3 regions of the Lysinibacillus sp. NPDC093216 genome follow, and region 1 is predicted to be linked to each of the others. Evidence: riboswitches for the same ligand, from Rfam matches in the RefSeq annotation. Region 1 holds a riboswitch; each other region holds the start of a gene.

What was found. A riboswitch is a leader RNA that binds a small molecule or an ion and turns the genes downstream of it on or off. The one in region 1 is predicted to bind lysine.
Positions count from the first base shown of each region.
Region 2: linked by a shared signal. The riboswitch ahead of ACQKOG_RS26925 (amino acid permease) and the one ahead of ACQKOG_RS13440 (transporter substrate-binding domain-containing protein) in region 1 are both predicted to bind lysine.
Region 3: linked by a shared signal. The riboswitch ahead of ACQKOG_RS07375 (aspartate kinase) and the one ahead of ACQKOG_RS13440 (transporter substrate-binding domain-containing protein) in region 1 are both predicted to bind lysine.

Region 1 covers NZ_JBNNVB010000010.1:105,244-113,979, reverse strand. Annotated here, with positions in the region: gene ACQKOG_RS13460 (toxic anion resistance protein) at 1-209, shown strand, start outside; gene ACQKOG_RS13455 (DUF6501 family protein) at 267-464, opposite strand; gene ACQKOG_RS13450 (amino acid ABC transporter ATP-binding protein) at 774-1,505, opposite strand; gene ACQKOG_RS13445 (amino acid ABC transporter permease) at 1,518-2,243, opposite strand; gene ACQKOG_RS13440 (transporter substrate-binding domain-containing protein) at 2,415-3,281, opposite strand; lysine riboswitch at 3,397-3,583, opposite strand; gene ACQKOG_RS13435 (hypothetical protein) at 4,198-4,359, opposite strand; gene odhB (2-oxoglutarate dehydrogenase complex dihydrolipoyllysine-residue succinyltransferase) at 4,509-5,738, opposite strand; gene ACQKOG_RS13425 (2-oxoglutarate dehydrogenase E1 component) at 5,830-8,655, opposite strand.
Region 2 covers NZ_JBNNVB010000055.1:103-6,410, reverse strand. Annotated here, with positions in the region: gene ACQKOG_RS26925 (amino acid permease) at 328-1,791, opposite strand; lysine riboswitch at 1,879-2,055, opposite strand; gene ACQKOG_RS26920 (CynX/NimT family MFS transporter) at 2,231-3,439, shown strand; gene ACQKOG_RS26915 (nitric oxide synthase oxygenase) at 3,532-4,578, opposite strand; tRNA gene ACQKOG_RS26910 (tRNA-Glu) at 4,992-5,063, opposite strand; tRNA gene ACQKOG_RS26905 (tRNA-Asn) at 5,065-5,141, opposite strand; tRNA gene ACQKOG_RS26900 (tRNA-Ile) at 5,146-5,222, opposite strand; tRNA gene ACQKOG_RS26895 (tRNA-Gly) at 5,230-5,303, opposite strand; tRNA gene ACQKOG_RS26890 (tRNA-Phe) at 5,307-5,382, opposite strand; tRNA gene ACQKOG_RS26885 (tRNA-Ser) at 5,392-5,484, opposite strand; tRNA gene ACQKOG_RS26880 (tRNA-Ala) at 5,497-5,572, opposite strand; tRNA gene ACQKOG_RS26875 (tRNA-Pro) at 5,586-5,662, opposite strand; tRNA gene ACQKOG_RS26870 (tRNA-Arg) at 5,681-5,757, opposite strand; tRNA gene ACQKOG_RS26865 (tRNA-Lys) at 5,773-5,845, opposite strand; tRNA gene ACQKOG_RS26860 (tRNA-Gln) at 5,861-5,935, opposite strand; tRNA gene ACQKOG_RS26855 (tRNA-His) at 5,944-6,019, opposite strand; tRNA gene ACQKOG_RS26850 (tRNA-Trp) at 6,067-6,140, opposite strand; tRNA gene ACQKOG_RS26845 (tRNA-Tyr) at 6,146-6,229, opposite strand; tRNA gene ACQKOG_RS26840 (tRNA-Thr) at 6,236-6,308, opposite strand, start outside.
Region 3 covers NZ_JBNNVB010000004.1:241,117-249,852, reverse strand. Annotated here, with positions in the region: gene uvrC (excinuclease ABC subunit UvrC) at 13-1,803, shown strand; gene ACQKOG_RS07380 (hypothetical protein) at 1,814-2,008, shown strand; lysine riboswitch at 2,145-2,323, shown strand; gene ACQKOG_RS07375 (aspartate kinase) at 2,542-3,780, shown strand; gene ACQKOG_RS07370 (methyl-accepting chemotaxis protein) at 4,208-5,467, shown strand; gene ACQKOG_RS07365 (YslB family protein) at 5,998-6,432, opposite strand; gene ACQKOG_RS07360 (succinate dehydrogenase cytochrome b558 subunit) at 6,705-7,313, shown strand; gene sdhA (succinate dehydrogenase flavoprotein subunit) at 7,380-8,736, shown strand, end outside.

The DNA.
Region 1 (8,736 bases):
ATCACTACGCGCAGCTAGAAGAAAGATTATCTCGTACAAATGATCGATTTACGAGTCCTTCCTTTGAACAGCAAGTATCGAAATTCAAAGAAACACAACATGAGCTGAAGACAGCTATCAAAGACGTCTTCGCCCTTCATACAGCTACAGAACAGGAAAAACAGCAATTACAGGATGTAGCTGACTTGAAGACCTTTAAGAAGGAATGATTCCTTTTTTCCAACAAAGAAGGGTGGCTCAGAAAAATCTGAACCACCCTTTGATTTTTATTCGAAATAATCTTTATAGTAGCCACCGATATTACCAGTGTTATCGATAATAAAAATGAATTCTTCTGTTTCATTTTTCACATCATATTGTTTCCCTACTGTTAATACGTTTGAAACTAAATATTTTGATGCATTAGTATGCTTACAAGTAACTGTGCGTACTGTTGGAGCATCTTTCCATTTTAAATGTAACATAATCTCTCTACCTCTCTTTACTAGCACGAAGCTAATGTCTACTGCTTATTTTATAATATTTTTGAACTTTTGTGGAGAAAAAAACCATAGAAGATCATATTTTCTCCATAACTATCGTTTTTTAACCATATCCATAATAAAAATTTTTACTTCGAGGTGTTACTATGAGCTTTGGTAGTGTACCGCAATGGTTTTTTATCCTAGCCGTTGCATTTGCAATTTGCTTTATTTTATACGCAGAATGGAATTCTAGAAAATAAGTGAGCCCATTAATTTGGACTCACTTTTTTTTGTTATTGTAATCGAACGTTATTTTAATGTTCGTTTTAAAAACTCTTTTGTCCGTTCATTCTGAGGATTTACTAATACCTGTGATGGTGGTCCTTCCTCTACAATTACACCTTTATCCATAAATACGACGCGATCCGCTACTTCTTTGGCAAATTCCATTTCATGTGTAACAATTAACATCGTATTCCCAGCATCCGCTAGCTGGCGCATTACCTTCAACACTTCACCGACCATCTCTGGATCCAGTGCTGACGTCGGTTCATCAAACAGCATTACATCTGGGCTCATTGACAATGCTCGTGCAATCGCTACACGCTGTTTTTGACCGCCAGATAGTTGTCGTGGCTTGGCATTGACGTATTTATCCATACCAACAATCTGCAAATATTTTAAAGCAACTTCGTCGGCTTCTGCCTTTGAACGCTTTAATACTTTCATTTGACCAACTGTACAGTTTTTTAGCACATTATGATTGTTGAATAAGTTAAATTGCTGGAATACCATACCTAAATGTGTACGGTATTCTTGGATATTATGCTTTTCATCTAAAATGTTTTCACCTTTGTAAATAATTTGACCACCACTTGGTGTTTCCAGTAAATTAATGCAGCGTAGTAATGTTGATTTACCTGATCCAGAAGAACCGATTAAGCAGACAACCTCACCTTTTTCTACTTGGAAATTTACATCCTTTAACACTTGGTTACGACCAAATGATTTACTTAAATGCTCTATTTTAATAACTGTCACTTGTTCGTCCCCCTATACTGCTTCTTTCTGTTCTTTTTGGTAGGCATCTGGTCCGTCCAGTCGTTTTTCAATATACAGTAAGATTCTCGATGCTGTGAATGTCATGATGAAATAAAGGACACAAGCTATAAAGAAGGATTCAAAATAGCGGAAGTTATTACCCGCGATCGATTTTGTTTGGAAGAACAATTCCGTAACCCCGATAACGTTTAATACTGCTGTATCTTTAATATTCATAATTAATTGGTTACCTGTTGCAGGCAATATATTTCGCGCAACTTGTGGTAATACAACATGTAGCATAATTTGAAAATGGTTCATACCAATTGCAGATGCGGCCTCGTACTGCCCTTTATCAATGGATACAATACCACCGCGAACAATTTCAGCCATATAAGCACCTGTGTTTAATGAAACAACTAAAATACCTGCCGTAATAAAGTGCATATCAATGCCAAATGCAATATCTAATCCGAAAAATACAACCATTGCTTGTACAATCATTGGTGTACCACGGAAAAATTCGACATAGCATGTTAGTATAAAATTAATGAGCTTTAAGCTATAGAACTTTACACCTTTTTTACGAACCTTAATGGTATGCATAATTCCGATGAAAAATCCGATAAGTGCACCAATAATTGTACTACTAATAGAAATAAGTAATGTATAATACGCACCTCGTAAAAACATTTGCCAGTTGTTCTCAACAATAGAAATAATCCAATCAAAACTCATGATGTTCCTCCTAACAACGTCGTGTTGCTTGTTCGTTACAGTATCCTGTTTTGGCTGGAGCCTTTGTTTCTTTTATTTTATGAAACTTTTAGCTCAGACATTATTATTATTTAGAAAGATTATAAATTGTAATGAGATGGCACGGACTAGCAGATAGCCCGTGCCATCATGTTATTGTGCTGCTGGTTGTTGGTGAATGGCTTCTTCCATAATTTTTTGGCGATCATCTTCAGAAATACCTTTTAAGATTTCATTGATTTTTTCAAGATTTGCATCGCCTTTACGTAAACCAACTGCAATGGATGTATTTGAAATATCTGTATCGAAGCCTTTTTCAAACTTCACATACGCGAACTTATCATTTGCAGCAGCAGCGGAAATACCTTCTGGACGTTCAGCTACATAGCCGTCAATTTTTCCAGCTTCTAATGCAACGCGCATTGCTGGGAAGTTATCCATTGCAGTTTGTTTTTTTACATCTTTGATTTGATCGATGACATTGTAGTTAGATGTATTTAATTGTGATGTGATTTTAGCACCAGAGAAATCTTGGATAGAAGTTGCTTTTTCATATTTGCTGCCTTTTTTAATGACCATAACAAAATCAGATGTATAGTAGTTTTCAGTGAAGTCAACTGTTTGCTTACGCTCTTTTGTAGGTGACATACCAGCAATGATTGCATCGATTTTATTGGATTGTAGTGCTGGTACTAAGCCATCCCATTCCAATTTTACGATAACCAATTCTTTTCCTAAGCCCTCAGCGATCTTTTTCGCCATTTGTACATCATAACCACCTGCATATTCTGCATTATCCGCAATTTTTACTGCGCCATTTGAATCACCCTGCTGTGTCCAGTTAAACGGAGCATAACCTGCTTCCATCCCAATACGGAATTGGCCGCCGCCTTCTTCCGTACTCGTCTTGTTACCGTCATTACTAGATGACGTCGTATCCTTTTTGTCACCAGCACCACAAGCTGCTAGCAAAATTGCAGTCATGACGGTCAACATTAATACCAACGATTTTCTTTTCATGTAACATTCCCCTTTTCTATAAAAAAATAAGACAACTGTACCAAAAAAGACCTAAGTACTGAACTTAGGTCTTACTTTTTTAACAGTTGCCCAAATCCTCACTATAATTCCATCATTCCGAGATAGCACAACCTAGTAAATCTGGAAAATAATTTACTAGGACAGTCCTGCACTTATTCACTGCAGACCCAGCATAAAAGTACGAGCTCCTTTTATACTTCGGCGATAGTTCCTTCTCCATTGCGTCTTCGCTTGCTTATACTCAACAATGAACTAATAAATACCGCGCCTCTACCTCACAATAGGATAAATGTGAGGTTTGTATATTTAATTGATATTAAGATACTACTATAAAGCTAATGTGTTCGTCAAGATAATTTTATTACTTTTCTGACTAATTACAATATTAGGGTTTTTTATCCTTTTTATGCCTTATATACACTTTTGCAAAGTTGAAAATGATTAAGACTGCCGCTTTGCCGAAAGAATCCGTAAAGTCGCCTATGCTTCTTTATACGAACTTTACCCAATTTATATACTTGGATGCAGTTATAATAATGTAAATGAAAAGCCGATTCTTTAGAAAATCCGTATCGCTACGAATACTTTTTCCGTCACTTTAGCTCTTCTATCCGTCGATTCGTTTTCTTTCCGTCGATTCAGCTTTTCTATCCGTCGCTACGAGTACTTTATCCGTCACTTTAGCTCTTCTATCCATCGATTCGTTTTCTTACCGTCGCTCTGGCTTTTCTTTCCGTCGATTCAGCTTTTCTTTCCGTCGCTATGAATGCTTTATCCGTCACTTTAGCTCTTCTATCCATCGCTTCGTTTTCTTTCCGTCGCTCTGGCTTTTCTTTCCGTCACCTTGGTTCTTCTATCCGTCGCTATGAATACTTTTTCCGTCACTTTAGCTCTTCTATCCATCGCTTCGTTCTCTTTCCGTCGCTTTGGCTTTTCTATCCGTCGATTCAGCTCTTCTATCCGTCGCTATGAATACTTTATCTGTCATTTTGGCTCTTCTTTCAGTCGCTTGGTTTTCTTTCCGTCGCTCTGGCTCATCTTTCCGTCGATTCTGCACTTCTATCCGTCGCTACGAATACTTTTTCCGTCACTTTAGCTCTTCTATCCATCGCTTCGTTCTCTTTCCGTCGCTTTCTTAAGAGTTGCTCCATAAAAAGAAAAAAACCCTGCAAAACAATGTTTGCAAGGTTTTAATAAACTCAGGAATTAAGAATTTAATAATAAATCTTCTGGGTTTTCAAGTAGTTCTTTAACAGTTTTAAGGAAGCCTACAGAATCTTTACCATCGATAATACGGTGGTCATAAGAAAGAGCTAAGTACATCATTGGGCGAATTTCTACTTCACCATTCACTTCAACTGGACGTTTTTTGATAGTATGCATACCAAGAATACCAGCTTGTGTACCATTCATGATAGGTGTAGACATTAATGAACCGAATACACCACCATTTGTAATTGTGAATGAGCCACCTTGAAGATCAGATAAACCTAATTTTTTGTCGCGTGCTTTTTTAGCTAGGTCTGCAATTGAATCTTCAATTTCAGCAAAGTTTTTGCGGTCAGCGTCACGTACAACCGGTACTACTAAACCTTCTTCTGTTGATACAGCTACACCGATATCAAAGAAGTTGTTTAAGTGAATTTCATCACCATTGATTTGTGCGTTCACATATGGGTATTTTTTAAGCGCTGCAACTACAGCTTTTGTGAAGAATGACATGAAACCAAGTTTAGAGCCAGTTGACTCGAAGAATTGGTCTTTTTTACGAGAGCGTAAAGCCATAACGTTTGTCATATCTACTTCGTTGAATGTAGTTAACATTGCTGTAGATTGTTTTACTTCAAGTAAGCGTTTTGCAATTGTTTGGCGACGACGGCTCATTTTTTCAATTGTTACACGTGAATCATCTACAGCTACAACTGCTTTAGGTGCTGCTGCTACTGGAGCTGCTACTGGAGCTGCTACTGGAGCTGTACCATGAGCTGCCACGTCTTGTACACGTACACGGCCTTGTGGATCTACTGGAGATACAGCAGCAAGGTCAATACCTTTTTCACGAGCAAGTTTACGAGCTGCTGGAGATGCGATTACACGCTCACCAGTAGTTTCTTCTACAACTGGAGCTGCTGCAACTGGAGCAGGTGCCGCTTGTGGTGGTGCTGCTGCAACTGGTGCCGCTGGAGCAGGTGCTGCACCTTCGCCAGCTTCTACTACTGCGATTACTTGACCAACAAGTACAGTATCGCCTTCTTCAGCTAAAATTTGAGTTAAAACTCCCGCTTCTTCAGAAATGATTTCAGCGTTTACTTTGTCTGTTTCAAGTTCAACGATGAATTCACCTTTTTCAACGCGATCGCCCACTTTTTTTACCCATTGTGCGATACTACCTTCTGTAATCGATTCTGCTAATTCAGGGACTTTAATTTCAGCCACTTTCATTTCCTCCTTTAATTAACGTGCATTATGCACATAAAAGGGCTACTGCCTCAGCAAGTAGCCCGGCTCTCAAAAATTTAATATGTGATTATTTAACCTTTACAGGCTCAGCAACTGCTTCTTCTACAAGTGCGGCTTGAGCTGCTTTATGAGAATCTGCATCACCTTCAGAAGTCGAGCTCATTGCAGGACGGCCTACATAACGTAGCTTTTTACCTTCTGAAAGGTCGTGTAATGTTTCTAATGCATAATTCCAAGAACCTTGGTTTTTAGGTTCTTCTTGTACCCAAACGATTTCTTTAACATTAGGATACTTTGCAATAATACCAGCAACTTGCTCTTTTGGGAATGGGTAAAGTTGTTCTACACGAGCAATGTGTAGGTGATCGAAGCCTTCACCATCTTTAATACGGTCTGCAATGTCGATCATTACTTTACCTGAACCTAATACAATGCGTTCTACAGCTTCAGTTTTTGAACCTAGACCTGGTTGTTCAATTACTTCTTGGAATGAGCCATTTGCTAATTGATCAGCATTTGCTGCAGCTAATGGGTGACGAAGTAAGTACTTAGGTGATACAACTACAAGTGGGCGAACGCCTTCTGTACCTAATAATGCTGCTTGACGACGTAATAAGTGGTAGTAGTTACCTGCGTTTGAGCAGTTTGCTACGAACCAGTTATTTTCAGCTGACATTTGTAAGTAACGTTCCATACGGCTTGAAGAGTGTTCTGGACCTTGACCTTCATAACCATGTGGTAAAAGAATAACTAGACCAGATTTTTGACCCCATTTAGCACGTGCACCTGAAATAAAGTTATCAAACATAACTTGTGCCATGTTAGCAAAGTCACCAAATTGAGCTTCCCAAACTGATAATACATGGCCATTTTCTAAATTGTAACCATATTCAAAGCCCACTACCCCAGCTTCTGTAAGTGGAGAGTTGTGTACTGAAAATGATGCATTTGCACCTGAAATATGGTGAAGTGGCGTGAATAAATTACCATTGTTTTTGTCATGTAACACTAAGTGACGTTGAGAGAACGTACCACGTTGTGCATCTTGACCTGTAAAACGTACTGGTGTGCCATCTTGAATAATTGTTGCATAAGCTAAAGTTTCTGCATGACCCCAGTCGATTTTTGCAGAAGCAAATGCATCACGGCGTTTTTCTAAAATTTTGCCAAGTTTTTTCTGTGGTTCAAAGTTTTCTTCAAACACTAAAAGCTCTTCATTAATTTTTCCTAGACGTTCCGCACCAACTGCTGTATCAATTTGTGGGAATTCTACTTTTAATTCTTCTGGCATTTCTAAATGTTTGTGTTCATCTTTATCTGCCATTTCTTTTACATGATCATAAGCTGCTTGCATTTCTGCATAGATAGCTTTATCTAATGCTGCAACTTCATCAGCAGAAACTACACCCTCAGCTGCTAATTGAGCGCCGTATAAAGCACGAACTGGCTCATGTTTAGAAACTAATTTATATGTTTCAGGGTTTGTTACAGTTGGATCATCCGTTTCATTGTGACCATGACGACGGTAACCGATAAGGTCAACGATGATATCTTTACCGAATTTTTGACGGTAGCTAGCTGCGAAACGACCTACTAAAGTTACAGACTCAGGGCTATCTGCATTTACATGCACAACTGGTACTTCATAACCTTTTGCAGGGTCAGAAGAGTAAACAGATGAACGAGAGTCTTGTAGTTCAGTTGTAAATCCAATCATGTTATTAGCAATGATGTGAACTGTACCACCAGTAGTGAACCCTTCAGTTTTTGCAAAGTTTAATACTTCTGTTACGATCCCTTGACCTGGGAACGCAGCGTCACCATGCACAAGAATACCTAATCCTTTTGTACGGTTATGGACAGCTTGCCCTGGTTTAGAAGTGTCATCTTGTGCTGCACGTGCAGTACCTAAAACAACAGGATTTCCAACTTCTAAGTGAGATGGGTTGTAAGCAAGTTTAACATTCATACCAGATTCACGCATATATGAAGCACCCATGTGATACTTAACATCACCAGTCCAGCCTTTAGTAATTTCAAGGCGACCGTTTTCTGGGATAAATAATTCATTAGAAACATGTGCAAAGTCAGAGAACATCATATCGTATGGTTTATTTAAAATGTGTGTTAACACATTTAAGCGACCACGGTGGGCCATACCAATACGTACATTTTCAACGCTATTTGTTTCAGCTGTTTTCAAAATTTCATCGAATAGGACGATTTGAGTATCTAAACCTTCACCAGAGAAACGCTTTTGACCTACAAAAGTTTTATGAATAAACTTCTCGAAGTTCTCAACACGAGTTAAACGATCTAATAAAGCTTTTTTCTCATTAGAAGATAATGATTGTTTAAATGAACCTGTTTCAATTTGTGCTTGAATCCAATCACGTTCTTCTGTTGCTACTACGTGATTATATTCAAATGCTACTTTATCTGTATAAACAGATTTTAAGTAATCGATTGCATCTTTACCATTTTTCACGTTTGCTGGCACATCTTTGAAGAAGACAGCTGCAGGAATTTCAGCTAAATCTGCAGCGCTTAAGTTGAACGCGCTTTCTTCAATTTGAGCTGTTTGTAGTTCACGGTTTTTCAAAGGATAAATATCTGCCGCTAAATGACCGTTTGTACGGATTGCATCTGCTAATTTCACAGCTGCTAACACTTTCTTGTAATCGCCAGCAGGAGCTGCTGCTGCATTACTAGCTACAGCTACTTCACCTTCTACTACTACTGGTGCACCAAATTGTTGGAATAATAATACTAACTCCGGTTCTACTTCTTCAGGAGACTGTAAGAATAAGTCGTATTGCTCCATCACATATCCTAGGTTAGGACCAGAGAAAGCTGACCATGGAGAACTTACAGTTGTAACGTTGTTCGACATGAAAAATGACCTCCAAATTTTGCCTTTCGGCAGTTCCATTAATTAAATTACAATTAATTATATAATATTTTTCCGTTCTTT
Region 2 (6,308 bases), on a different contig from region 1:
GCTAGTTCATTAAGTGAAAACAGCATTTTTGGTATTTACTTTTATTTAGGTGCTCTACTGTGGATAATGAGTGTTTATTTTGGGATATCCGGAATTCGATCAAAACAAACAGGTATTTCTAAATATTTAGGATTACTCATCATTTTGCTTATTCTTGTCATCTACGGATCGATGATTGCAATTATGGTGATACGAGGTTTTGAACCTTAAAGATTAATCGTTCACTTGAAGTATTTTGATTGTACGTCTAGAATTACAAATTTATTATTAAACTAAAAAAACTGCCCTGCAAGTCAATTTCTATGACTTACAGGACAGTTTTATTTTTTATTGTTCGACTTTTAAATCACATTGCTCTAATGGAAGCATTTTAGTTTTATGCTTGATTTTATAGCCAAGCCATAAGAATAAGAACAGTGGAATACCGATATAGGAGACAAGGACTCCATACCAGTCTATTGTATTACCCATAAAGGCATTGTAGTTTTGTCCAATAACAACAATCATACAAACCGTAAAGGCAAATAGCGGGCCGAATGGGAATAGCCTTGCTTTATACGGTAACAATTTCGGATCTAAGCCCTGTACCTCGAATGCTCGACGGAAACGGTAATGGCTAAATGCAATTCCTAGCCAAGCAATGAAGCCAGACATCCCAGAGGCATTTAGAAGCCACATATAGACTACACCATCACCAAAGAATGAAGCTAAAAATGCTAGGGAGCCTACAGCTAAAGTCGCCAGTAATGCGTAAATCGGAATACCTCGACGGCTTAGTTTAGCGAAAAATTTCGGTGCATGTCCATCTACTGCCAATTGCCAAAGCATACGAGAAGATGCGTACAGCCCTGAATTCCCTGCTGACAGCATTGCCGTTAAAATGATAGCATTCATCAATGAAGCAGCAAAGGCAATTCCTAAACGGTCGAACACCAGTGTAAATGGTGAAACAGCGATATCTTCAGATAGCAAACGTGAGTCTGTAAATGGAATCAGCAGCCCAATTGCACCGATCGCTAAAATATAGAATAAAAGAATTCTCCAGAAAACAGACTTAACAGCTTTCGGAATATTTTTACCAGGATCATCTGTTTCACCTGCTGTTATTCCAAGTAGCTCTGTCCCTTGGAACGAGAATCCAGCAGCTAAGAAAATACCAAATGTAGCAAGAAATCCACCGTGGAATGGTCCATCACTGATAAAGAAATTCGTAAAGCCTACCGGAGCGTTTCCTCCTAAAATACCAAAAATCATTAGGAAACTGATAATAATAAAAATGATGACAGTTACAACCTTTATCATGGCAAACCAATATTCACTTTCACCATAGCTTTTTACAGATAATAGATTAAACGTTAAAACGACAGCAATAAATAAAACAGTCCAAAGTGCTGATGAGCTATCTGGGAACCAATATTTCATAATTAATGAGACAGCAGAAATTTCTGCCGCAATTGTAATTGCCCAGTTGTACCAGTAGTTCCAGCCAAGCGCAAAGCCTAGAGCTGGGTCTACAAATTTTGTAGCATACGTACTAAATGAGCCCGATGATGGCATATAAGCTGCCATTTCCCCTAAGCTCGTCATTAAAAAATACACCATGATACCGATTAATGCATAGGCGAGTAGTGCACCGCCAGGGCCTGCTTGCGCAATGGCACCTCCACTAGCTAAAAACAATCCAGTACCGATTGTACCGCCTAATGAAATCATTGTAATATGACGGCTTTTTAATTCTTTTTTCAGCTTCGGTGCTTTATGACCGAGCTGATTGACTTTTATTTCACTCACGATATAGCTTCCTTCCTTTTTTAAGAGGCGAAAAAAATGCCATCACATGAACGTTGCTGTGATGGCTAAGTAAATCCTCTGTTCCTTCAAAATGATAGCTCAACACGTTGTTCAAACGTGACAGTTCTGTTCCTTTCGGAGACAGCCCCAGCATGAGGTTTTCAAGTCCCCTCACACTTCGGCAGTATTTCCTTTCAGCTAATTTCTCTAATGCTTGTCATTTCCATTAACATACTCTTAAATACCGCGACCTCTACCTCACTACAAACATGAGGCATTAAATATTAAATTTATGATGGGTATTAGTTTAACATACGACCTATGGCATTTCAATAACTCGATTAATATTCTATATTTTGTGAATTTTCCACTATTTTTATTATTGTGATAAAGTGGTATAGTGATTCAATCAAGTTTGTTCTAACAAGGGGGGATTTATCTGACTACTCATGAACATACCGATACTTATCCTAGCAGGAAAATTAACTGGAAAGGTACAACCTTATTGCTCGTTATCGGAATAATTTGTATTGCCTCGACATTACGGATGCCGCTAACAGTTGTTGGACCTATCATTTCCTTTATCCGTGAAGACCTCGGCATATCCAATATACTAGCAGGCTTTCTAACAACGATCCCATTGCTAGCATTTGCAATCATTTCACCATTCGCTCCAATTGTCGCACGTAAATTTGGACTAGAATTAACATTATTTTTATCAACTATTCTTTTAGGGGGAGGGATTGTACTACGCTCCCTTGGCACAACTAGTTTACTCGTATTTGGTACGATGCTAATTGGTATAGCCATTTCATTTGGTAATGTACTAATTCCAGGATTACTTAAATTGAAATTTCCCTTTCACGTAGGTTTACTTATGGCATTTTTCACAATGTCGATGAATTTGACGGCTGGACTCGGTGCTGGCATTAGCTATCCTGTTGCCAATTCATCACTTGGTTGGCAAGGTGCACTGGCCATTTCACTTGTTCTTGTGGTGTTAACTATTGTAATTTGGATTCCACAGTTGAAATTTAATAAGCCTGAACCGACTAATAAGACTACGAAAGAACGTACACCATTATGGAAATCACCTGTTACTTGGGCAGTAGCAGGGGCTATGGGATTTCAGTCATTATTATTCTACACAACCGCCGCTTGGATTCCTGAAATATATATATCACAAGGATTAGCTGCAGATCGCGCAGGCTGGATGTTTTCCATCATGCAATTTTCACAAGTTCCAATGGCTTTAGCTGTTCCTATTATCGCTAGTAAAATGACATCTCAACGTCCTCTCGTATTAATGTTTACAGTATTTTACTTAGTTGGCTTTATCGGAGTAGTCATGGAATGGACGACCCTCGCTGTACTGTGGATGGTGCTACTAGGCTTAGCCGGAGGCGCTTCATTCGCATTAGCGATGATGTTCTTTACACTACGTACCCGTACAGCTTTTGAGGCAGCTGATTTATCAGGATTTGCGCAATCACTAGGATATTTATTAGCCGCAATCGGTCCAATCTTATTTGGTTATTTACATGATTTATTCGGTGGTTGGAATATCACCGGCTGGTTATTTGTTGTCGTAACATTTATTCTCTTTATATGTTCATTTAGGGCTTCTAAAAATGAATATGTGAATTAAAAAGGGCGGCTCATGATTAAATTATGCCTCGGCATAATTGATCATGGGTCGCTTTGTATTTGCACAATCTTAAAGTGTGCTGCCTTTCTCTACTAATAAGGTGGTTTCTGATAAAAGTAATTTGGTGTATTGTAAACATTAACATAAGGTTTATGGAAAATATGAGTCGTAGCTGGTGAGAGAGGTGGAATCAACCACGTCCAATTGCCAGTAACCTTTCGATCCGCTGCTGCTTCTGTTTCCTCAAACAATTTAAATTGCTGTGCAGCTGTATGATGATCTACTATGCTGACACCGTCTTCTTTAAAGGAATGCAGAACGGCAATATTCAGCTCAACTAATGCGCGATCACGCCATAGAGAAGCCTGTTTAGTTGTATCAAGATTGAAAATTTCTGCTATAGCAGGCAACATATTGTAACGCTCATGATCTGCTAAATTACGTGCTCCAATTTCTGTACCCATATACCAACCATTGAATGGGGCCGCCTCAAAATCAATACCTGCCATTTGAAAGCGCATGCTTGAAATAATCGGCACTGCATACCATTTTAATCCTAGCTTCTCTACTTGAGCAGATTCCGGATGACGAATAGGTACCTCTAGTACATATTCGTCAGGGATAGTAACCACTTGTGGTTCCCTTCCATCCACCTGTACAACGAGTGGAAGCACGTCAAATGCTGTTCTCTTACCTTGCCAGCCGAGTGACTCACATACTTTTGTAAACTCAACAGAATGCAGATCACCAACGATTCCAGATTCCGTTTCATAGCCAGCATAACGGATTAGCTGATGATTCCATATACGTACACGCCCCGGTGCAAAAATCGTTATTGTTGGACGAATTTTTCCATCATTTGTTGCATATTGAATATGTTCAAGCAATGCGTTGAAAATATCCTCTTCTTTTGAAATATCACGGGCATCAACAACATGCAGCGATTGCCAAAACAATCGACCAATACACTTATTACTATTGCGCCATGCTACTCGCGCACCAAAGATTAATTCTTCCGTTGTCGGTATATATTCGCCTGCTATTTTAATTTGCTGTAATTTATTGTCTAGCCATGTTTTTGATTCATTTTGTTCTACTTGATAAAGTTCTAAAAACCGCTGTACTTCATGTAAATTCATATTGAATTCCTCCATCTCCCCTCATATTAGAGGAATGGAACTATAATCACCACGATAAAATCTGCCAGAAAACATACATATTTTATATATGAAATACTTTGTTCAATATTTTATAGCATCTCTCTTTTATTTTTCTAAAACTAAAGTTATTTATGGATTATGATGCCCATTTTGAGTAGACATTATTAAAATTAGGGGAAATTACAGAGGGAATAACTGTTGAGCATGGATTTGCCCCTTTTTTACGCTGATCCCCTTTCGTACGAAGTCACGGTTGACCAGACCTGATTTCATTGTACGGCTGGGTTTTTTTCTCGTCCATAGCTAGAAGCTCTTTAGAACCCCTCGCATAGCAAGGGGTTTTCAAAAGATACAAAAAAAAAGCATGTCGCACTAATGTGCAACATGCTTGATGACCCGTACGGGATTCGAACCCGTGTTACCGCCGTGAAAGGGCGGTGTCTTAACCACTTGACCAACGGGCCGTGGCTCCGAAGGCAGGACTCGAACCTGCGACAACCTGATTAACAGTCAGGTGCTACTACCAACTGAGCTACTTCGGAATAATGGTGGGCCTAAATGGACTCGAACCATCGACCTCACGCTTATCAGGCGTGCGCTCTAACCAGCTGAGCTATAGGCCCATTATTTTGGAGCGGGTGATGAGAATCGAACTCACGACATCAGCTTGGAAGGCTGAGGTTTTACCATTAAACTACACCCGCAGATGGTGGGTCAGGACGGAATCGAACCGCCGACACTTAGAGCTTCAATCTAATGCTCTACCAACTGAGCTACTGACCCGAAAAAATATGGAGGAGGTAGAGGGATTCGAACCCCCGCGCGGTGTTACCCGCCTGTCGGTTTTCAAGACCGATCCCTTCAGCCAGACTTGGGTATACCTCCGAAATATATAAATGGTGGAGCCTAGCGGGATCGAACCGCTGACCTCCTGCGTGCAAGGCAGGCGCTCTCCCAGCTGAGCTAAGGCCCCATGTTAGGAAAGATGGTCGGAATGACAGGATTCGAACCTACGACCCCTTGGTCCCAAACCAAGTGCTCTACCAAGCTGAGCTACATTCCGATACTATTAGGCTTTTTTTGGCGCGCCCGACAGGAGTCGAACCCATAACCTTCTGATCCGTAGTCAGACGCTCTATCCAATTGAGCTACGGGCGCATTTATAAAAACTGATGAGCCATGAAGGACTCGAACCTTCGACCCTCTGATTAAAAGTCAGATGCTCTACCAACTGAGCTAATGGCTCATATTAAAAAATGAATGGCTGGGGTACTAGGATTCGAACCTAGGCATGACGGAATCAAAATCCGTTGCCTTACCGCTTGGCTATACCCCAATTATAAATGGGGCGACTGATGGGAATCGAACCCACGAATGCCGGAACCACAATCCGGTGCGTTAACCACTTCGCCACAATCGCCACTATATGTAATCACAGTAGTTTTTGATAACGAGTACCTAGAAACCTGGCAGGGGCAGTAGGAATCGAACCCACACCAAAGGTTTTGGAGACCTCTATTCTACCGTTGAACTATGCCCCTAAAAATGGTGGAGGGGGACGGATTCGAACCGCCGAACCCTAAGGAGCGGATTTACAGTCCGCCGCGTTTAGCCTCTTCGCTACCCCTCCAAGGGATGGTGCCGGCGATAGGAGTCGAACCCACGACCTACTGATTACAAGTCAGTTGCTCTACCAACTGAGCTACACC
Region 3 (8,736 bases), on a different contig from region 1:
GGCAGGTAGGCGATGAATGATTTAATTAAACGAAAGCTTGAAATTTTACCAGATCAGCCTGGCTGCTATTTGATGAAAGATCGACAAGGAACTATTATTTATGTCGGGAAGGCAAAAGTGCTGAAAAATCGAGTACGCTCGTATTTTACTGGTACGCATGAAGGGAAAACACAGAGACTTGTAAGCGAAATAGAAGACTTTGAGTACATTGTGACATCTTCCAATATTGAAGCTTTAATTTTAGAGCTTAATCTTATAAAACTACATGATCCGAAGTACAATATTATGCTAACGGATGATAAAACGTATCCGTATTTAAAAATTACAAATGAGAAACATCCACGTCTTATTACAACACGAAAAGTGAAAAAGGATAAGGCGAAATATTTTGGGCCATATCCGAATGCGTATGCAGCAAGTGAGACAAAAAAGCTGCTAGATCGTTTGTATCCTCTGCGAAAATGTGTACAACTCCCTACCAAGGTTTGCTTGTATTATCACATGGGGCAATGTCTAGCCCCTTGCGTGAAGGATATTGAAGCTGAAACTTACCACGATATGATTGAGGATATGACAAAATTTTTAAATGGTGGAGTTGAGGAAGTCAAAAAGGAGCTAGAAGTAAAAATGCTAGCGGCCGCAGAAAATTTAGAGTTTGAGCGTGCAAAGGAATTTCGCGATCAAATTGCACATATCGATACAGTCATGCAAAAGCAAAAAATCGTATCAAGTGATACAACGAATCGTGATGTATTTGGCTATGCCGTCGAGAAGGGTTGGATGTGTGTTCAAGTTTTCTTTGTTCGTCAAGGAAAGCTTATAGAGCGAGATGTCTCGATTTTCCCGGTTTATCAAGAGGCAGAAGAGGAATTTTTAACGTTTGTTGGACGATTTTACGAGAAGCTAGAGCACATTAAACCTAAGGAGATTTTTATCCCACAATCTATTGATGCAGATATTTTAACGGAATTACTAGAAGTTAAGGTACTGACACCAAAACGTGGGCAAAAAAAAGAGCTAGTTGAATTAGCGACGAAAAATGCTGAAATTGCTGTAGCAGCGAAGTTCCAGCTTATTGAACGTCAGGAAGAGCGCACAATAGGAGCATGTGAGGCGCTCGGTGAAGCGATGGGCATTTCTACGCCGTTACGGATTGAAGCCTTCGATAATAGTCATATGCATGGGACAGATGCTGTATCTGCAATGGTTGTATTTATCGATGGAAAACCTGCGAAGAAGGAGTATCGAAAATACAAAACACGTACCGCCGCCAAGCACGATGATTACGGGGCAATGCAGGAAGTAATACGTCGTCGATACACACGTGTATTAAAAGATGGTCTACCTTTACCGGATTTAGTACTAATAGATGGTGGGAAGGGACAAATGGAAGTCGCGCGTGAAGTATTAGAGGATGAGCTCGGCCTTGTCATTCCAATTGCCGGATTAGCAAAAGATGAAAAGCATAATACTTCACAGCTTCTATTTGGTGATCCACCAGAAGTTATTGCGTTAAAACGTACAAGTGATGGATTCTACTTATTACAACGAATTCAGGATGAAGTACACCGCTTTGCTATAACCTTCTTACGACAGCAGCATGAGAAACACGCTATACAATCTGTCCTCGATAATATAGAGGGAATTGGTCCAAAGCGAAAACAACAATTACTCAAGCATTTTGGTTCTGTCAAAAAAATTCGTGAGGCAAGTATGCAGGCATTACAAGAAGCAGGGATGCCTGCTAATCTTGCTAGCAATATTCATGCTTATTTTCATTCAGCAGAAGACTCTCACCTCTAAAGGTAGTGAGATGAATGCAGATGGAATTCCTTTTCAGTGGGTGTACAAACACCTACTGAATGAAAATAAAGCCTTCGGACGCATTGTTTATCTGTGCGAAAGCGAAGCGTCAGCGGCAAATGTCTTCTGCGCGAAAGCGAAGCGTCAGCGGCAATTACGCCAAGGCGAAATTGATTTTCGACAAGACACATTGTCAAAGGATTAGACGTATGCTAAGGTTGTATATAACATTGCTCTTCAATAAAGCGATGTTATATACGGCGCCTTAGTTTTTTTAGTAGTTTCTACTTATTGAATTGGAAATTTCTTCACTAAGGTTCAATTAAATACGATCACTATTTAGTGATGATAGAGGTGCAAGGTTCAAGAGTAGTACATGCGAGGACGAACAAGTCCAGTGAAAATGTATGAAAGGGGAACTTGCCGAAGTGGAGCATCGTTGTTTCCGATGCTGTGCTGGTTTTACATTTAAGAGATGTAAGACTGTCGATTCTAAACGTTTCGGAGAGCTATCACACATGCGCAAGTTACTTTATTGTACATGTTATAGGCAGCTTTCACGTTATGTGAGGAGCTGCCTTTTTAGTTTTCCGAAACAACATTTTTTCAAGTCTGTTACTTTTACCTAAGAGGTGAAGGGGTGCTATTTGCTTTTGTGGTGTTATTTTGTGAAAAGCTGCAAAAGCATAGCTACTTTATAATCAGTAAAATGATTGAATACGAAGGAGAATGATAAAGATGGCGAGAGTTGTGATGAAATTTGGTGGTGCTGCATTAGCATCAACAGAGCACATTCAAAATGTTGCGCAAAAGGCGATTGCAGAAAAGGAAAGAGGTTTTGATGTTGTCGTTGTCACTACAGCTATGAGGAGTATATCTAAAGAATTAACAAAGATGGTTCGTGATTTATCAGACAATGCATCTAAGCGTGAACTAGACGCATTACTTTCAACAAGCTCACAACTTACTAGTACATTAGTGGCAATTGCTTTACAGGAGGAAGGATATGATGCTGTGTCATTAACGGGCTGGCAGGCAGGCATTGAAACTGATGCTATGTATAGCAATGCCCGTATTGATGGGATGGATGCTAGACGAATAGAAGAGCATTTTGTACAGGGGAAAATCGTAGTCGTTGCTGGGGAACAGGGTATCGATAATTTACGGAATATTACGACGTTAGGTAAAGGTGGGGCGGAAACGACGGCTATAGCCATTGCAGCAAAATTGAAGGCGAAGCGGGTAGATATTTACACGAATGTGGATGGAGTCTATACAGCTGATCCAAGTCATGTTGCTGGGGCACAAAAGCTAAAAGAAATTTCCTATGATGAGATGCTAGAGCTATCAAACTTAGGGTCACAAATTTTACACCCGCGAGCTGTAGAGTTAGCAAAGAAGTTTCAAATCCCGGTTATCATTAGGTCGAGCGAAATAGATACAGTAGGTACTTTATTGAAGGAGGAAGTTGAAATGGAAAAAAATTTAATTGTACGAGGTGTTGCCTATGAGTCAGACGTTATTCGCTTAACGATTGGTTATGATGCTTATTCTAATGCTTCGTTAGCAGATATGTTCACAATACTTGCGGAAAATCGTATAAACGTCGATATAATCGTACAAGCAATAATTGATGGCTTAAAGCCGACTGTATCATTTACCATTTTAAAAGAGGAGTTCGCTGAAGCATTACGTGTACTAGAAGATAGTAAAGTATCACTAGGATTTAGTTTTGCTGATTTTGAAATTGGTTTAGCGAAAGTTTCCATTATTGGATCTGGTATGGCATCTAATCCAGGGGTGGCTGCCCGAATGTTTGATCGTCTACGCCGTGAAGATATCCCTGTAAAAATGGTAAGTACTTCTGAAATAAAAGTGTCTGTCGTTGTACCTCAGGACGAAATGATTCGTGCAGCAAATGCATTACATGATGAATTTAATTTATTTCAGGAAATGTCTTTTGTACAGAAAGTGTAGCGACAACTGAGTGATCAACTTCGTGCCGCTGACGCTACGCTTTCGCGCAAAAAACATTTGTTGGCCTAATGCCTTCGGACGCAATTTAAAAGAGTCAAAGATGGATAGAGCACCCAAAGTCAAATTCGTGGATAGAGCCACCAAAATCGTGGATAGAGCACCCAAAGTCGTAGATAGAACCACCAAAGTCGTGGATAGAGCACTCAAATTCATGGATAGAGCCACCAAAATCGTGGATAGAACAGCCAAAGCGACGGAAAGAAGGGCATAATTGATTTTAGAACAAGCGCTTTTCATATAATGTTGAAGAGGATGTGTCAGTAAAAGGCACATCCTTTTTTGTTCACATCAATTTAATACTTTATCTAATTCTATTGTTATATAATAAAATATGACATGTTTTACCAAAGGGAAGGTGGAAGTTTGTATGGGGTTATTTGGTTTATTTCAAAAGTCAATGGATGAAAGCGTTGAGAAGCACAACGATTTAGAAATACAAATATTAAAAAAGCGAATTTTGGAATTGGAACTTGAGCAGGAAAGTATTGATGTGAAAAATGCGATTTTAGACTTTGTACTAGCGCATATGGAGTTAATTAATTTTCAAACGGCTTTAAAGGTTCAAAATGTCTCTACGAGTGTAGGGGATATTTCAGCAATGAGTGAAGAAATGTCGTCAAATACAGAGGAGGTGCTTGCGGTTGAGCAAAATGTTAATGCAAACATTCAAGAAATAAAACAGCATTCATTACTACTTGTAGAAGAAATGGAATCATCCATTTCAAAAGGTGAAATGGTTCAGGAGCTGTTGACCAAAGGAGCAAATTCAACAGAGCAACTGAATGATGAAATGACTAAAATGGATGATATCAGTAAAGGTGTAACCGGGATTGCCGATCAAACGCAACTACTATCTTTAAATGCCTCTATTGAAGCCGCACGTGCTGGTGAGCATGGAAAAGGCTTTAATGTTGTCGCGATGGAGGTAGGGAATTTAGCCAACAGCTCGAAAGGTTCATTGCAAGAAATGACAAAGATTCGCTCAGTCATTGATAAGAAATTACATAATACAATAACAAATATTAAAGAAGTCGAACATTATTTAACTGACTTTATAAGTGTCATGAAGGACAATATTGCTAATCTGACTGTAACAAGTAGAAATATTGAAGAAGCAGCACATGGTATTCATCAAATAACAGTTGCATCAGAAGAAAATGTAATAGCTGTAGGTCGTTTAGCGGAAACGACGACGGAATTATCACATTCTAGTGACTTCTCGGATATAATACAAAATCAAGTATCTGAAATGTTAAAAGCTATTGCACCGACAATCAGAAAACCATCAGAGCAAACGGTAGTTAGCCAATTGGCAGCAAGGTTAATGGATCATGCTAGCTTTTTACGAAATGCTATTCAAAAGGCTGGTCAGAAAGAAACGATAAAAACGTATCATCAATGTATGTTTGGAAAATGGTATTACGGACATTTTGAGGAATATCAGAACTTACCAGAATATCGTCATATTGAACAACCACATGAATTAGTACATATGGCCGCACAAAAATTAGTGAATGAACTGTCAATTAATAACATAGAAGAAATGATTCAACACTCACTTAATATTTTGGAGGCATTTATTGGGTTAATAGATGTACTTTTAAAAGAAAGACGTGCACAACTATAAATTAGAAAAATGATTCGTAAACATAAACGAGGGGGTGATTTCCGTTCTGGCTAGGCGCTTTGTAGCTGTCGCTTTGCTTTTCGCTACAGAAAACATTTGTTGCTGACGCTTCGCTTTCGCGCAGAGCAGAGCTTCCTGGGGGCGTCCGATGAGCCGCTTCACTCGCTATGCTCGCTCCAGGGTCTCGGGCCAACACGATGTTGGTTACGAAGGCGTTATCACAGGACGTGATGTTCTTAGCCTTCGTTCCTCTATTGCTGATCCCCAAGGAGTCGCCCAGCCTCCACTCCAATCAGCCAATTCACATGACATACGCTTTAGCAACATGTCATCCCTAAACTCATCATCATAACGAGGGGGTGATTTCTGTTCCATCACGACGCTTTACTGGGGGCGTCCAATGGAGCTACTTCGCTTGTCCATTTATGACGCTACTCCAAGGAGTTGCCCAATCTTCGCTACAATTAACTTCTATTGTATACATAAAAAGGATTGTCATCCATAAATGTGGGATGGCAATCCTTTTCGTTTTATTCTGTAGGAACGGTATTCATGATTCTTTCTTTAACGTCCCATTTTACTGTGAACGTTACATTTTGTTGCTTTTCACGTTTTTCATCATAGCATTCTGTTAAATAACCTTTTACTTGCTGGATTTGCTCAGCTATAAATCCTGCTTCAAGTCTAAAGCTTCGAAGACCGATTTGTAACAGTTCTGGATCATTTGTCAACTGGAATATACGTCCATCTTTCGATTCTTTGACAAGCTCTAAATTACCCCAACAGGCATCTGCGAAAAATGCGATAAGTTCATCTTGACTTGTACATGGGAACTTCCGAGCTAGATCTTTTCCTGCCCAGTAAAGGACATCATCTTCGTGTTTACCAAGAATGGAAGATAAAATATAATCGCGAATTATCTCATAGCCAAATGCTGAGATTGTAGGAGATGAAGTGTTTAACATTGAAAGCCTTCTTTCTTAGAATTTTCTTAAAATTCGACACTGATAAAGTAAAGATAGATTTTTCGAGAAAAAACGATGCATCATGTACTAGATTACTTATTTAATAAGGAATATGAAAAACTTTAAGTTGCCTTGACGCTCGTAGCTCTTGAGAGTACAATAAACATGTCATAATATTGTACCATGATGAAATACACAGTCAATGAAGTATCAGTTACAAAATGATGACTTCTTTAGTTGTGCTATTTTAAGTACTAAGGGGGGTAACAGTCTTGTCGAAAGATCGAGAGTTTTTATGGCGTCGCTTACATTCTCTACTTGGTATCATTCCAGTAGGTCTGTTTTTAACGATGCACCTGTTCATTAACTTTACAGCAACAGGCGGAGCAGAAAGTTACAACGATGCTACCGCAGTAATGGAAAAGATTCCATTCCTTATCCTAGTTGAATGGATTGTCATTTATATTCCATTAATGTTCCACGCATTCTATGGTGTCTACATTGCATTCACTGCTACACCAAATACAGGACGTTTCAGCACATACCGTAACTGGATGTACTCATTACAACGTTTCACTGGTGTATTCTTAGTGATCTTCATTGCATGGCATATTTTCCAAACTCGTATTCAAAAAGCACTTGGTACAGAAGTTGATTACGACATGATGGCGGATATCGTTTCTAATCCATTCATGCTTGGATTCTACATCGTTGGTATTATATCAGCAACTTTCCACTTATCTAACGGTTTATGGGCATTCCTAGTTAGCTGGGGTATTGTACAATCTCCTCAGTCTCAAAAGATTGCTACTTATGTAACAAACATTATTTTCGTAATTCTAAGTGTAGTTGGTGTGGCTGCTATTTTAGCTTTTGTTTAATTTAATAGAAGCTACTATAGAGTACATGCAATCATTGCAATTTTTTAAGAGGAGTGAGAAATAATCATGGCGAAAAGCAAAATAATTGTTGTCGGCGGCGGTCTAGCTGGTCTGATGGCAACGATTAAAGCAGCTGAAGTTGGTACTGAAGTTGATTTATTCTCATTAGTTCCTGTAAAACGCTCACACTCTGTATGTGCGCAGGGCGGAATTAATGGTGCGGTAAATACAAAAGGTGAAGGGGATTCTCCTTGGATCCACTTTGATGATACAGTTTATGGTGGGGACTTCTTAGCGAACCAACCACCTGTTAAGGGTATGTGTGATGCAGCCCCTGGTATTATTCACTTAATGGACCGTATGGGTGTAATGTTCAACCGTACACCAGAAGGTCTTCTTGACTTCCGTCGTTTCGGTGGTACTTTAATGCACCGTACAGCCTTCTCTGGTGCAACAACTGGTCAGCAATTACTATACGCACTAGACGAGCAAGTTCGCTCTCACGAAGTAGCTGGTTTAGTGAACAAATATGAGCATTGGGAATTCCTTGGTGCAGTAGTCGATCCTGACGGCGTTTGTCGTGGTATCGTAGCGCAAGATATGCGTACAGAAGAAATCAAATCATTCCGTGCAGACGCTGTTATTATGGCGACTGGTGGCCCTGGTATTATCTTCGGTAAAACAACAAACTCTGTTATTAATACAGGTTCTGCTGCTTCTATCGTTTACCAACAAGGTGCTTCATACGCGAATGGTGAGTTCATCCAAATTCACCCAACAGCGATTCCTGGAGATGACAAAAACCGTCTAATGTCAGAGTCAGCTCGTGGAGAAGGTGGCCGTATTTGGACTTATAAAGACGGTAAACCTTGGTACTTCCTGGAAGAAAAATATCCTGCATATGGTAACTTAGTACCACGTGATATTGCAACACGTGAAATTTTCGACGTTTGTGTAAACCAAAAACTTGGTATCAACGGCGAAAACATGGTATACCTAGATCTTTCTCATAAAGATCCACATGAATTAGATGTAAAACTAGGTGGTATTATTGAAATCTACGAAAAATTCGTAGGTGATGATCCACGTAAATTACCAATGAAAATTTTCCCAGCAGTTCACTACTCAATGGGTGGATTATGGGTTGACTACAACCAAATGACTGAAATTCCTGGTCTATTTGCAGCAGGTGAATGTGATTATTCTCAACATGGTGCAAACCGTCTTGGTGCGAACTCATTATTATCTGCTATCTATGGCGGTATGGTTGCTGGACCAAACGCAGTAGATTATGTTAAACATCTTAAAAAGCATGCTGAAGATATTCCACAAGAAGTATTCGATGCTCGCGTTAAAGAAGAACAAGCTAAGTGGGATGCTGTCATGAAAATGGACGGCACAGAAAACGCTTACTTGCTTCATA